2 regions of the Streptomyces sp. NPDC006529 genome follow, and region 2 is predicted to be linked to the other one. Evidence: riboswitches for the same ligand, from Rfam matches in the RefSeq annotation. Region 2 holds a riboswitch; the other holds the start of a gene.
The links. A riboswitch is a leader RNA that binds a small molecule or an ion and turns the genes downstream of it on or off. The one in region 2 is predicted to bind glycine.

Region 1: linked by a shared signal. The riboswitch ahead of gcvP (aminomethyl-transferring glycine dehydrogenase) and the one ahead of gcvT (glycine cleavage system aminomethyltransferase GcvT) in region 2 are both predicted to bind glycine.

The regions. Positions count from the first base shown of each region.
Region 1 covers NZ_JBEXPB010000029.1:8,258-15,452, reverse strand. The annotation lists gene ABZY31_RS20385 (hypothetical protein) at 156-791, shown strand; gene ABZY31_RS20380 (DUF5999 family protein) at 1,056-1,262, shown strand; gene gcvP (aminomethyl-transferring glycine dehydrogenase) at 1,356-4,241, opposite strand; glycine riboswitch at 4,435-4,533, opposite strand; gene ABZY31_RS20370 (PRC-barrel domain-containing protein) at 4,648-5,028, shown strand; gene ABZY31_RS20365 (DNA polymerase IV) at 5,029-6,540, opposite strand; gene ABZY31_RS20360 (MerR family transcriptional regulator) at 6,686-7,195, opposite strand, start outside.
Region 2 covers NZ_JBEXPB010000047.1:19,654-26,848, forward strand. The annotation lists gene ABZY31_RS25955 (ABC transporter substrate-binding protein) at 1-101, opposite strand, end outside; gene ABZY31_RS25960 (ABC transporter permease) at 126-1,118, opposite strand; gene ABZY31_RS25965 (enhanced serine sensitivity protein SseB C-terminal domain-containing protein) at 1,665-2,405, opposite strand; gene ABZY31_RS25970 (enhanced serine sensitivity protein SseB C-terminal domain-containing protein) at 2,488-3,222, opposite strand; gene ABZY31_RS25975 (AAA family ATPase) at 3,284-4,024, opposite strand; glycine riboswitch at 4,224-4,324, shown strand; gene gcvT (glycine cleavage system aminomethyltransferase GcvT) at 4,519-5,634, shown strand; gene gcvH (glycine cleavage system protein GcvH) at 5,762-6,145, shown strand; gene glyA (serine hydroxymethyltransferase) at 6,163-7,195, shown strand, end outside.

The DNA.
Region 1 (7,195 bases), on a different contig from region 2:
AACATTGCGTGAACACAGGTCGTATAAACTCCGCAAACGAGGCAGAGAGTTGGCGCGCGGCCATTGCCCCTCAGCCCCTCTCTGGCCCCAGAATGCGACAGCGCCGTCCGCACCTCCCCCGTTCCCCAGGTCTCCCAAGTGAGAGGCGACCCACCATGCCGCTGCATGTCCCTCCGGCCCCCGCGCCCGCCGTGCGCAGCGTCCTCGCGGCACTCGGTTCCCCCACCGCCGTCCACGAGGCACTCACTCCGGCGCTGCGGGCCCTCCCGGGACCGCTGACGCCCGAACTCCCCCTCCCGGTGCACGTCCTGGACCGGCTCCAGTTCCTGCCCTCGGCGGCGGGCCGGCCGCCCCGCACCCGGCTCACCGGCTGGCGGTTCCTGATCCGCGGCGGCGACCGCTTCGTGGCGGCCGCGGACACCCGGCTGACGGCGGACGGCTGGGTCTTCTCCCACTTCTTCGAGGGACCTTACGTCGCCGCCACCGAACGCGCCCTGCGTCAGGCGGAATCCCTCGGCAAGAACTACCAGCCCCGGCTGCTGTCCGTACCGGAGCTGTACATGCTGACGCTGTGGCTGCACGAGGGGGTCGGGGCCGACCCCGCCGCCGGACTGCCCGCCGCCGCGGACCTGCTCGTGCCGCTGGCACCCGCCCCGCCCGGCATCGCCCCCTACCGCCCGCACCCGGTCTCGGAACTGCTGCCCGTGCTGACCCACCGGCTCACCCGGCAGAACGCGCCGCGCCCCGAGAGCCCGCCGGTGCCGCCGACGATGGCGGCGCCCGCGGCCTGACGCCCGCGCCCCGGCCGGGTTTGCCCATTCGGCCTAGCCCGCTGGGGCCCCCTGCGAACCACCCGAAATGACAGGGGAGTTGAGCTGAACCGCCCGCACGGGTGATGCGTCATCAATCTATGAGGACAGCTGCCGGAAATCCCTGCGGACGTCACTCCGTAGGGCAACACTGGACCCTGACCACACCGATTGATACGGGGGGCGGCCATGAACGACGCATCGAGCCGCAGCACACAGACCACACCGCAGCGAAAGAACGTATCCATGTGCCAGCATCAGCCACCGTGCCCGTCAGCCGACTCCGCCGACCGGGAGGCCGCGCACCCGGTGGCCCACCACCCGGAACAGGGCTGGAGCCTGCTGTGCAACGGCGTCCTGCTCTTCGAGGACACCGGTGAGCTGCTGCCGGACGGCCGGATCATCGACCCGCACCGCCCCCTCGCGGCGGCGCACGGGGTGAAGGCCGCCTAGGGAAAGCGCCACGGGAACACGAGAGGGGCCGGTCCGGGAGACGCACTCCCGGACCGGCCCCTCTCACATGTCAGCTGGGGTGATCAACGACCCTCAGTTGTCGTACTCGTCCAGCGGAGGGCACGAGCAGACGAGGTTGCGGTCGCCGAACGCGCCGTCGATGCGGCGGACCGGCGGCCAGTACTTCTCGGCGGGGCTCAGCCCGCCCGGGAAGACGGCCTCGTCACGGCTGTAGGGGTGGTTCCACTCGCCGCCCAGCGCCGCCGCCGTGTGCGGGGCGTTGGCCAGCGGGTTGTCCGCCGACGGCCACTCGCCCGCCGCGACCCGCTCGATCTCTCCGCGGATCGCGATCATCGCGTCGCAGAACCGGTCGATCTCGGCGAGGTCCTCGGACTCGGTCGGCTCGATCATCAGCGTGCCGGCCACGGGGAAGGACATCGTCGGCGCGTGGAAGCCGTAGTCGATCAGGCGCTTGGCGATGTCGTCGACGCTCACGCCGGTGGACTTCGACAGCGGGCGCAGGTCGATGATGCACTCGTGCGCGACCAGGTTGCCCGGACCGGTGTAGAGCACGGGGTAGTGCGGCTCCAGGCGCTTGGCGATGTAGTTCGCACCGAGCACCGCCACCTGGGTGGCGCGCTTGAGGCCCTCGCCGCCCATCAGGCGCACGTACGACCACGAGATCGGCAGGATGCCCGCCGAACCCCACGGAGCGGCCGAGATCGGGCCGACGCCCGTTTCCGGGCCCGCGGTGGGCTGGAGCGGGTGGTTCGGCAGGTACGGGGCCAGGTGCGCCCGGACACCGACCGGGCCGACGCCCGGGCCGCCGCCGCCATGCGGGATGCAGAAGGTCTTGTGCAGGTTCAGGTGCGAGACGTCGCCGCCGAAGTGACCCGGCTTGGCAAGGCCGACCAGGGCGTTGAGGTTGGCGCCGTCCACGTAGACCTGGCCGCCCGCGTCGTGCACCTGGGCGCAGATGTCGGCGACGTGCTCCTCGAAGACGCCGTGGGTGGACGGGTAGGTGATCATCAGCACGGCGAGCTCGTCGCGGTACTGCTCGATCTTGGCCCGCAGGTCGGCGGCGTCGACCTCGCCGTCGTCCGCCGTCTTGACGACGACGACCTTCATGCCCGCCATCACGGCGCTGGCGGCGTTGGTGCCGTGCGCGGAGGAGGGGATCAGGCAGACGGTGCGCTGCTCGTCGCCGTTGGCCCGGTGGTACGCCCGGACGGCGAGGAGACCGGCCAGCTCGCCCTGGGATCCGGCGTTGGGCTGGAGGGAGACCTTGTCGTAGCCGGTGACCTCGCAGAGACGTTCCTCCAGCTCGGTGATGAGCGTGAGGTAGCCCTCGGCCTGCTCGACCGGGGCGAAGGGGTGCAGCTGGCCGAACTCGGGCCAGGTGACCGACTCCATCTCGGTGGTCGCGTTGAGCTTCATGGTGCAGGAGCCCAGCGGGATCATGCCGCGGTCCAGCGCGTAGTCCTTGTCCGAGAGCTTGCGCAGGTAGCGCAGCATCGCGGTCTCGGAGCGGTGCTGGTGGAAGACCGGGTGGCTCAGGTACGCGTCGGAGCGCAGCAGCCCCTCGGGCAGCGCGTCCGCGGTGGTCTCGTCCAGGGCCTCGATGTCCGCGGTGACGCCGAAGGCGGCCCACACGGCGTCGATGTCGGCGCGCAGGGTCGTCTCGTCGCAGGAGACGGAGACGTGGTCGCCGTCGACCAGGTGCAGGTTGACCCCGGCCGCGCGGGCGGCGGCCACGACGTCGGCGGCCTTGCCGGGCACCCGCGCGGTGACGGTGTCGAAGTACGAGCCGTGGACCAGCTCGACTCCGCCGGCCGTCAGGCCCGCGGCGAGCAGGGCGGCGTAGCGGTGGGTGCGGCGGGCGATCGTCCGCAGGCCGTCGGGGCCGTGGTAGACGGCGTACATGGCGGCCATGACGGCGAGCAGCACCTGCGCGGTACAGATGTTGCTGGTGGCCTTCTCGCGGCGGATGTGCTGCTCGCGGGTCTGCAGGGCCAGGCGGTAGGCCTTGTTCCCGTCGGCGTCCACCGAGACGCCGACCAGGCGGCCGGGCAGCGAGCGGGCGTGCTTGTCCTGGACGGCCATGTAACCGGCGTGCGGACCGCCGAAGCCCATCGGGACGCCGAAGCGCTGGGTGGTGCCGATGGCGATGTCCGCGCCGAGCGCGCCCGGGGAAGTGAGCAGGGTCAGCGCGAGCAGGTCGGCGGCGACGGTGACGATCGCGCCCAGCTCGTGCGCCTGGTCGATGACCGGCTTGATGTCGCGGACCGCGCCGGAGGCGCCCGGGTACTGGAGCAGCACTCCGAAGACGCCGCGCTCGGCGACCTCGGCCGGGATGCCCCCGGACAGGTCGGCGACGACGACCTCGACCCCGGTGGGCTCGGCGCGCGTCTGGATGACCGCGATCGTCTGCGGCAGCGTGTCGGCGTCGATGAGGAAGACGCCGTCCTTGACCTTGCCCACGCGGCGGGCGAGCTGCATGGCCTCGGCGGCCGCGGTGCCCTCGTCGAGCAGGGAGGCGCCGGAGGTCGGCAGACCGGTCAGGTCGGCCACGACGGTCTGGAAGTTCAGCAGGGCTTCGAGGCGCCCCTGCGAGATCTCGGGCTGGTAGGGCGTGTACGCCGTGTACCAGGCCGGGTTCTCCATGACGTTGCGCAGGATGACCGGCGGCGTGAAGGTGCCGTAGTACCCGAGGCCGATCATCGGCCTCAGGACCTGGTTGCGGTCGGCGAGGAGACGCAGCTCGGCGAGCACCTCGGCCTCGGTGCGGGCCTCGGGGAGGTCCAGCGCCTCGGCGCTCTTGATGACGTCCGGCACCGCGGCGGCGGTCAGCTCGTCCAGGGAGCCGTAGCCCACCTGGGCCAGCATCTTCGCCTGCGCCTCGGCATCCGGGCCGATGTGGCGCTGCTCGAAGGGGATGCCTCGCTCCAGCTGGGAGAGCGGAATGCGGTTGGCGGTCATGTACGGAGGCCTCCTGGTCGTACGACCTGCGAGGGGCACCACGGCGCGGGCACCCGGACGGCCTCCCCCTCTGTCATGTCAACCTGAGAGCTTCACCGGGCCTGCGGGGGTCGCCCGCGGGTCCGGCTTTCACCGTCGGTGAGGAGGGGTGGCGGAACTGCTGTCCGTCACCCGCCCTGCTTTCCAGAGTGGCCTCGTCCGTGCGGTACGTCTGCCTGAGAGATTCCGGGGAGGAGTTGCTCCTTCGGCGCCTCCGGCGAACTCGATCGGAGGACTCTCCCGCACAGGGTCAGCAGCCGTTCCCCAGCCTACCAGCGAGGATCTGGGCCCTTCCTCGAGTGGCCCCCACCGCGGAAATGCACTTTTGTAGTCATTACGGAGGAGTTGCGACCAAAAGGAGGCGACCGTGCAGACCGACATCGATCCGCGCAGCCTGATCGGCCGCAAGGCGTTCGACCGCAATGGCACCAAGATCGGCACCGTGGACGAGGTCTACCTCGACGATGCCACGGGCGTCCCCGAATGGGCCGCCGTACGGACCGGACTCTTCAGCCGGGACGCCTTCGTCCCCCTGGAACCGAGCGAGGTGGTGGGCGACACCCTGCGGGTTCCCTTCGAACGCTCCCTGATCAAAGAAGCCCCGGACTTCGGGGTCGGCCGCCACCTCTCGCCGGAGCAGGAGCTCCAGCTCTACCACCACTACGGCCTGGACGTGACCTTGCCGAGTGACTTCCACCACGGCGACCGCGAGCGCGACTTCGGCCGCCTGGCGGGCGACGAAAGCTGATCACTCCGTTTCTTCGTCTTCTTTGGCATGTTCCCCGGCCAGCGGCAGCGGATCGGACGACTCCAGTTCGGGATCGTCCACCCGGAAGGTCCGCACCCGGCCCGGGGCCGATCCCGGCTGCTCGAAGCGGACGGTCACCCTCCCCACCCCGCTGCCCTGCACCCAGCCGGGCCCGTACACCGCGTGCCGTACGTCGATCCCCGCCGACCAGCTCCGCTCCGGAGCGGGGGCGTCCTGGGTGACGGCGCCTACGGAGGCCACCGCGTCGGCGCCCCCACCCGGCCCCGGCGCACCCGCGGCCGGCCCCTGCGCATCCACTCCCGCCCTCGCCGGGCCCCCGCCGGGATCCGCCGGGGCATCTGCCCGGGCGTCCGCCTGGGTGCGCGCCTCCGCTTCCGCCTGAGCCTCCGCTTCCGCCCGCGCCTCCGCCTCCGCCTGTGCTTCGGCCTGGGCGAACAGGTCCTCCTGGGTGAAGTCGGCCAGCCCGGACACTCCGACGCCCAGCAGCCGCACCCCGCCCGTGGTGTCGACCCCCTCCAGCAGCCGCGCCGCCGCCTCCCGGACCACCGCGGGGTCGTCCGTCGGCCCCCGCAGGGTCTCCGACCGGGTCAGCGTGGAGAAGTCGTAGCGGCGCACCTTGAGCACGATCGTGCGGCCGGAGTGCCCCGAGGCCCTCAGCCGGACCACGCACCGCTCCGCGAGCCGCTGGACCTCGCCCCGGATCCGCACCCGGTCGTGCAGGTCCACGTCGAAGGTGTCCTCGACGGACACGGACTTCGCGTCCCGCTCCGCGACCACCGGCCGGTCGTCCAGCCCCAGCGCCATCCGGTACAGGGCCACCCCGTGCGCCCGCCCCGTCATCCGGACCAGCTCGTCCTCCCCCGCCTCGGCCAGCTCCCCCACCGTGGTGATCCCGGCCCGGCGCAGGTGCTCCCCCGTGGCCGGCCCCACCCCGGGCAGGGTCCGTACCGACATGGGTGCCAGCAGCTCCCGCTCGGTCCCCGGCTCGATCAGCAGCAGCCCGTCCGGCTTGGCGCCCTCGGAGGCCACCTTGGCCAGCATCTTCGACCCGGCCAGCCCCACCGAGGCGCTGAGCCCCGTCGCCGCCCGGATGTCCTCCCGCAGCCGCTCCCCCGCCGCCCGGGCCCCCGCGGCGTCGAAGGCGGCCCCACCGGCCTCCAGGTCCACGAAGGCCTCGTCCAGGCTGAGCGGCTCCACCAGCGGCGACATCGCCCGCAGCCGCGCCATCACCAGGTCGCTGACCGCCCGGTACAGGGTGAAGCGCGGCACCAGGTACGCCCCGTTCGGGCACAGCCGCCGGGCCTGGGCGGTGGGCATCGCCGAGTGCACCCCGAAGCGCCGCGCCTCGTAGGAGGCGGTGGCGACCACCCCGCGGGGCCCGAGCCCGCCGACGATGACCGCCTTCCCGCGCAGGCTCGGCTTCGCCGCCTGCTCCACGGAGGCGTAGAAGGCGTCCATGTCCAGGTGCAGGATGGTCGGGGCGGCTCTCACGCCTCCGATGCTGCCCTATGCCACTGACAACGCCCCCCGGGCGCGTCCGGCGCGCCCCCTCGGGGCGGCCACGGCGCCCGGAGGGCGGTCCACGGCGGTGGGCGGCCGTGACGCCTGCGGTCACGGCACCACGGCGTGCGGCGGCTCAGCCCGCCCGGTTGCGGCGCGCGGCCAGCTCGTCGGCCGGGTTGTGCCCGATCAGCGTCTCGCCGGTCTCGACCCGCTCGCCGTGCAGCTGGGACAGCGCCTTGTCCACGTCCCCCCACACCACGCCCACGGCGATCCCGAAGACGCCCTGACCGCCCTGGAGCAGGCTGACGACCTCGTCCGGGGAGGTGCACTCGTACACCGTCGCGCCGTCGCTCATGAGCGTCATCCGCTCCAGGTCCCGGAAGCCGCGGTCGCGCAGGTGCTGGACGGTGGTGCGAATGTTCTGCAGCGCCACCCCGGTGTCCAGGAAGCGCTTGACGATCTTCAGGACGACCACGTCCCGGAAGCTGTACAGCCGCTGCGTGCCGGATCCGCCCGCCGCGCGCACACTGGGCTCGACGAGCCCGGTCCGCGCCCAGTAGTCGAGCTGCCGGTAGGTGATGCCCGCGGCGGCGCACGCGGTGGGCCCCCGGTAGCCGATCTCTCCGGTCTCCGGCTCGCCGCT
Region 2 (7,195 bases):
CCGCACGCGGCGGTCAGCGACAGGGCTGCGACCACGGCGGTGATCGCTATTGCCTGCTTTCTGCGGATCACGTTTGTCCAACCTCCATGAGTGGATGACATGAGTGGATGAGTCGAGGACTCGGATCAGTTGCCCTTGGGGTCGAGCGCGTCGCGCAGACCGTCCCCGAAGAGGTTGAACGCCAGGACGGTGATGAAGATCGTCACCCCGGGGACCACCATGTACATGGGGTCGAACTGGTAGATGGGGACGGCGTCGGAGAGCATCTTTCCCCAGGACGCGGTGGGCGGTTTGACGCCCGCGCCGAGGAAGCTCAGGGCCGCTTCCGTCAGGATGTTGGTCGGGATGATCAGCGTCGAGTAGACGAGGATCGGCGCGACCAGGTTCGGCAGCAGCTCCTTGAACAGGATGTACACCCGTCCGGCGCCGAGGCTGCGGGCTGCCTCCACGTATTCGCGCTCGCGCAGCGAGATCGTCTGACCTCGCACGATGCGGCCGATGTAGGGCCAGCCGAAGAACCCGATCACCATGACCAGCACGCCCATGCGGACGCCCGAACCCTCGAAGCCCCAGAGGGAGTTGGGCACCACGGACACGAGCGCGATGGTGAACAGCAGCTGCGGGAAGGCCAGCAGCAGGTCCATGACGCGGCTGATGACTCCGTCGATCCAGCCGCCGAGGAAGCCTGCCAGCGTGCCCAGCAGGCTGCCGAGGACCACGGAGACGATGGCCGCCAGGAAGGCGACGGTCAGGGAGATGCGGGCGCCGTAGACGATCCGGCTGAACACGTCGCGCCCGTTGGTGGGTTCGACGCCGAGCAGGAAGTCGGAGCTCATTCCGCCGTAGGAGCCGATCGGTGTGCCCAGGTTCGGGTCGATCAGGTCCTCGTGGAAGTCGTTGGGCGGGTGGCCCAGCAGGCTCACGATCTGCGGCGCGAACACCGCCACCAGGATCAGGAGGAGCACGACGATGCCGCCCGTGAGCGCGACTTTGTCGCGCTTGAGCCGCATCCAGGCGATGCGGCCGGGTGAGCGGCCTTCGATGGCCTTGGCTGGGACGTCGGCTACGGACACGGGAGCGGGTGTTTCCGCGCTCGTGTCATGCAGTGGTGCCGTCATCGTGGTGGGGACCCCTCTCGGCCGACGGGTGAGCCGGCCCATGCCCGCCGCTGTGGCGGCGTTGGTGCGGAGTGGCGCTCGGAGAGCGTGGGAGGTGCGGGAAGTGCGGGAGGTGCGGGAGGTGCGTGGGACTGCGTTCGCTTCGGTGCGGTACTTCGGTGGCGCGTGCTGCGTGGTGCGTGAGGTGCAGGAACCGCAGGAAGTGCAAGGTGAAGTGCAGAGTGAAATGCAGATGCCGAGCCGGGTTCAGCAGGACTGACCGGCTCTTGGGTGGGGAGTCTTCATGGGGCCCTCGATCACCCGCCAGACCCGCAGATGAATGGATGCGCAACCGTGATGTGGCGAGCCGTGACCCGCTATCCGGACTGCACTGACTCCTCAGCGGAGCAAGACCGTACGTTCGGTACGCAAACGGACATGCAGCCCAACTGCCGTTTCCGGTGCGCTATTCGGGCACGGGCGGCCGGTCCGGCCGGACCGGCCGGGGCAGCGCGAAGGCCGCACGGAACGCGGTTCCGTGCGGCCCTGAGAGGTGTCCGGTGCGTGTCAGTAGGCCGGGGCCTGGCCCTCGCGGTCGTAGAACGGGCGCGCCTGGGCGCGCAGCCACATCGCGACCGGGTCGTGCTCGTCCGCGAGCGCGACCGTGCACACCGGCACGCCCTCGGGTACGGCCCCCACGGACTGGCGCATCATCTCGCGCACCGACTCCAGCGCGGGCGCGGAGGCGTCGTAGAGGTCCAGCCCGACGGCGAGGTAGGGCGACCCGATCACCGGCTGTACCCAGGCGCGGCGCAGCGAGCGCACGGCGGGCGTGCGGTGGGCGTGCTGGGTGAGCAGTCCGTAGAACTGCGGGAGTTCGATCGAAGGCTCGGACAGCCGCAGCGGCCCCGCCGGCATCCGGTCGAGGCCGGTGGCGATCCGGCGCAGGTCGGCCCATGGGATGCCCAGGCCACCGCCCTGGGCGTGCGGGTTCAGCCACAGGCCCCAGCGGTCGGGGTAGAGGGCGCGGGCCACGTCGCGGCCGGTGACCACCTCGTAGCCGCGGTTCCAGCCGCTGGCGGCCAGCTCCTGCGGCGAGGTCACGCACGGCGCGTATCCGAGGCCCTCGACCTCCATGCCGCCGTACTGGGCGTCCGGCGATCCGGGCTGCCCGTGCCACAGCAGCATCCAGAGCCTGCCCTCGGCCAGCCCCTGGAGGAGCTGCTCGTAGCTGTCGTAGCGCCCGGGTGTCACCTGGCGCAGCATGTGCTCGACCTGTCCGGCCGCGGCCGTGCCTGACGCACTCACCCGGTACCCCTCCTCGTCCGCCCGTCGTCCCCGCGCACCCCGCCGCGCGTGCGGCCGGGCCATGCGGACAGCTTAAGCGCGACTACGGCAGGTAGAACGGGCGCACGCGCTCACGGATCCAAACGGCCACCGGGTCCTCCACCGCGTCGAGCAGGATCAGCTGCACCGGCCAGGGCGGCCGGACCCGTCCCAGCGCCCGCCCCAGGGCGTCCATCGGCGCGTTGCGGTGCTCCGGCTCCCATCCCGTCAGGCGGACACCGACGTACAGCTGCGGTTCCCCGCCCTCGACGCTCGCCAGGCAGCGGTGGGCGGAGGCGACCACCCCGTCGGCCCGGAACTCCTCGGCCGCGGCGGCCAGGAAGTCCACCGGGTCCTGCTGCCAGTCGGGCTCGTACAGGCGGACCCGGCCGCCGGCGGCCGTGCCGTCCAGGGGGCTGCGCCCGGCGCGGCAGAGCAGGGCCACCGCGGGCGGCGGCAGCGGGACGCCGACGGCTCCCTCGGGGTTCACGGCGATGCCGAGCTGTGGGGGCAGGCCGCGGGCGAACGCGACGGCGGGGGCGACGGCGAAGTCCATGCCGGGGCCGACGCAGGCCCGGAACTGGGCCTCGGAGCTGTAGACGGGCACGTAGGCGGCGCCGCCGATGTCCATGGTGGGCAGGTCCAGGGCCGCCGAGCCGGGGCCGCCGCCCGCGGGGAGCGGTACCCAGACCTCGCTGCGGGCCAGGGTCTCCAGGATCCGCGGCCCGGCTCCCGGGTCGCCCATCGCCGTACCCAGGACCGCTTCCAGTTCGTTGGCCGGCCAGCCGCTGCCCTGCATGCCCGTGTCTCCCCGTGTCCGTGCCGGTCCCGTCACTGCGGGGGACCGGTCACCGCCGAGGCTAGTGCGTCGCGGGGCCCGCGCCGAAGCCGATCCGGGTCACCCGGGCCGCCGCCGCCCGGTCGAGCAGGACGGCGGAGGCGCAGCCCGCCGGGAGCCGGCCCGCTTCGGCCTCGCGCACCAGCCGGGCGACCGCGCCGCGGTGCCGGGCGAAGGCGTACGCCGACACGCCGCGCCCCCGGGCCGCCTGCCCGGCCAGGGCCTCCTCGGCGGTGGCGTCGAGCAGCACCAGGTGCAGGTCGCGGCCGCGGCGGCGGGCGGCCCCGGCGAGCAGCGCCCGGACCCAGGTCTGCGTGCCGCAGTCGTGGACGACGGCGGAGTCCCCCGAGCGCAGCACGCGCCACAGCCCCCAGTAGTGCGCGGCGCGCACCAGGGGCCGGTAGGCGGCGTAGGGCAGCGCGCGGGGCATCCGGTGCTCCCAGCGCTCGCGGGCGTCCTGGGAGTCGATGCCGCCGCCCGCGACGGCGCGCTTGATGAGGGTGCTCTTGCCGCCGCCGGGCAGGCCGGACACGACGACGATGTCGCCCTCGGCGAAGCGGAGGCGGGCCGGGCCGCCGCGGACCGGGCCCCGGCCGCGCAGGTCCCGTACGGCCGCCGGGGCCGCGGGTCCGGGGCCGGCGGTCTCCCGCGGCCGGCGCTCCGGCCGGCCCGCCGCGCCGCCCGCCGCCGCACGCGCTCCCGGCACCCGCGCCGCCACCGCTCCCGCCGCCGTCGTCCCCGCCGCCGCACCGAATCTGCGCACAGTGATCGCCTCCCCCGGATCGGGTCACCAGGACCCTTGCCCCCTGAGTGTAAAGAGACGGTAATGCGGTGGACATGGTTCCGGTCGGGTCGTCGGACCGGGTGCGGGTCCGGCGGCCCGATCCGGGGCCCGCACGCCCATGCGGGCCCCGGCCGTGCAATGATGTGCGCCATCTGGACCCAACTGCATAAAGGCCGCTTGAATCCGCGCGGGAGAGTCCCGGGAGTTGCTGCGCACCCCGGGCGCCGAAGGAGCAAGACCCTCCCTTGAATCTCTCAGGCCCCGTACCGCGTGGATGAGGCAGATCTGAAAAGCGAGTCCGTACCGCCCCTTGGGCGGTGCGCGCTCCACCCAAGGTGCAAGTCGGGGAACTTCGGTGCGAATCGAGGAACTCCCGGCGAACCTCTCAGGTTCCGATGACAGATGGGGAGGATCCTCCTCGTCATGTCATGTCGATGCCCTGTCGATGCCCCGGGACCTTGGGAGCCACACCCATGAGCACTGCCCCCCGCCTGACCGCCCTCGATGCGCTGCACCGTTCGCTCGGTGCGACCATGACCGACTTCGCGGGCTGGGACATGCCGCTGCGCTACGGCAGCGAGCGCGACGAGCACAACGCCGTCCGCACCCGGGCCGGCCTGTTCGACCTGTCCCACATGGGCGAGATCACGCTGACCGGCCCCGAGGCCGTCAAGGCCCTGGACCACGCGCTGGTCGGGAACATCTCCACGGTGGGCGTCGGCCGGGCCCGGTACACGCACATCTGCCGCGAGGACGGCGGCATCCTCGACGACCTGATCGTCTACCGCCTCGGCGAGAGCGAGTTCATGGTCGTCGCCAACGCCTCCAACGCCCAGGTCGTCCTCGACGCGATCACCGAGCGCGCCGCCGGCTTCGACGCCGAGGTCCGCGACGACCGCGACGCCTACGCCCTGCTCGCGGTCCAGGGACCGCAGTCCCCGGCCATCCTGAAGTCGCTCACCGACGCCGACCTGGACGGGCTGAAGTACTACGCCGGTCTGCCCGGCACGGTCGCCGGGGTGCCCGCGCTGATCGCGCGCACCGGTTACACCGGCGAGGACGGCTTCGAGCTGTTCGTCGCCCCCGAGCACGCCGTGGAGCTGTGGCAGGCGCTGACCAAGGCGGGCGAGGGTGCCGGCCTGATCCCGTGCGGTCTGTCCTGCCGCGACACGCTGCGCCTGGAGGCGGGCATGCCGCTGTACGGGCACGAGCTGACGACCGCGCTGACCCCCTTCGACGCGGGTCTGGGCCGGGTCGTGAAGTTCGAGAAGGAGGGCGACTTCGTCGGCCGCGCCGCCCTGGAGGCCGCCGCCGAGCGCGCCGCCTCCGCCGCCCCGCGCAAGCTGGTCGGCCTGATCGCCGAGGGCCGCCGCGTCCCGCGCGCCGGGTTCCCGGTCGTGGCCGGCGGCCAGGTCATCGGCGAGGTCACCTCGGGCGCCCCGTCCCCGACGCTGGGCAAGCCCATCGCGATGGCGTACGTCGACGCGTCGCACGCCGCACCGGGCACCTCCGGCGTCGGAGTGGACATTCGCGGTACGCATGAGCCGTACGAGGTCGTGGCCCTGCCCTTCTACAAGCGTCAGAAGTGACGCTTCCCCCCACCGGGAAGCCCGCAGCGCAGCCCGCGGAACACACGTCGGCGCACGGGGCACCGCACGTCCCACCCCGTGAGACCCCTGTCCATCAGCACTCCCCCGCATCCAGGAGAATCAGGTCATGAGCAACCCCCAGCAGCTGCGTTACAGCAAGGAGCACGAGTGGCTGTCGGACGCCGTGGACGGCGTCGCGACGGTCGGCATCACGGAGTTCGCGGCCAACGCGCTCGGTGACGTCGTCTACGCCCAGCTGCCCGAGGCGGGCGCCCAGGTGACCGCGGGCGAGACCTGCGGCGAGCTGGAGTCGACCAAGTCGGTCAGCGACCTGTACTCCCCCGTCACGGGCGAGATCGTCGAGTTCAACCAGGACGTCGTGGACGACCCTGCGCTGGTCAACACCGCTCCCTTCGAGGGTGGCTGGCTGTTCAAGGTGCGCATCACGGACGAGCCGGCCGACCTGCTCTCCGCCGAGGAGTACGCCGCGCTCACCCACTCCGACAACTGACACCCCAGGGGATCCTGATGTCTGTTCTCAACACCCCGCTGCACGAGCTCGACCCCGACGTCGCCGCCGCCGTCGACGCCGAGCTCGTGCGCCAGCAGTCCACCCTGGAAATGATCGCGTCGGAGAACTTCGCTCCGGTCGCCGTCATGGAGGCCCAGGGCTCGGTCCTGACCAACAAGTACGCCGAGGGCTACCCCGGCCGCCGCTACTACGGCGGCTGCGAGCACGTCGACGTGGTCGAGCAGATCGCGATCGACCGGATCAAGGCGCTGTTCGGCGCCGAGGCCGCGAACGTGCAGCCGCACTCCGGTGCGCAGGCCAACGCGGCCGCGATGTTCGCGCTGCTGAAGCCGGGCGACACGATCATGGGCCTGAACCTGGCCCACGGCGGTCACCTGACCCACGGCATGAAGATCAACTTCTCCGGCAAGCTCTACAACGTGGTCCCGTACCACGTCGACGAGACCGGCCGCGTGGACATGGCCGAGGTCGAGCGCCTCGCCAAGGAGTCCAAGCCGCAGATGATCGTCGCGGGCTGGTCCGCCTACCCGCGCCAGCTGGACTTCGCCGCCTTCCGCCGCATCGCGGACGAGGTCGGCGCGTACCTGATGGTCGACATGGCGCACTTCGCCGGTCTGGTCGCCGCGGGCCTGCACCCCAACCCGGTGCCGCACGCCCACGTCGTCACCACCACTACGCACAAGACCCTCGGCGGTCCGCGCGGTGGCGTGATCCTGTCCACGCAGGAACTGGCCAAGAAGATCAACTCCGCGGTCTTCCCGGGTCAGCAGGGCGGCCCGCTGGAGCACGTGATCGCGGCCAAGGCGGTCTCCTTCAAGGTCGCGGCCTCGCCCGAGTTCAAGGAGCGCCAGGAGCGCACCCTGGAGGGCGCGAAGATCATCGCCGAGCGCCTGGTGCGCGAGGACGTCACCAAGGTCGGCGTCTCGGTGCTGTCCGGCGGTACGGACGTCCACCTGGTCCTGGTCGACCTGCGCGACTCCGAGCTGGACGGCCAGCAGGCCGAGGACCGGCTGCACGAGATCGGCATCA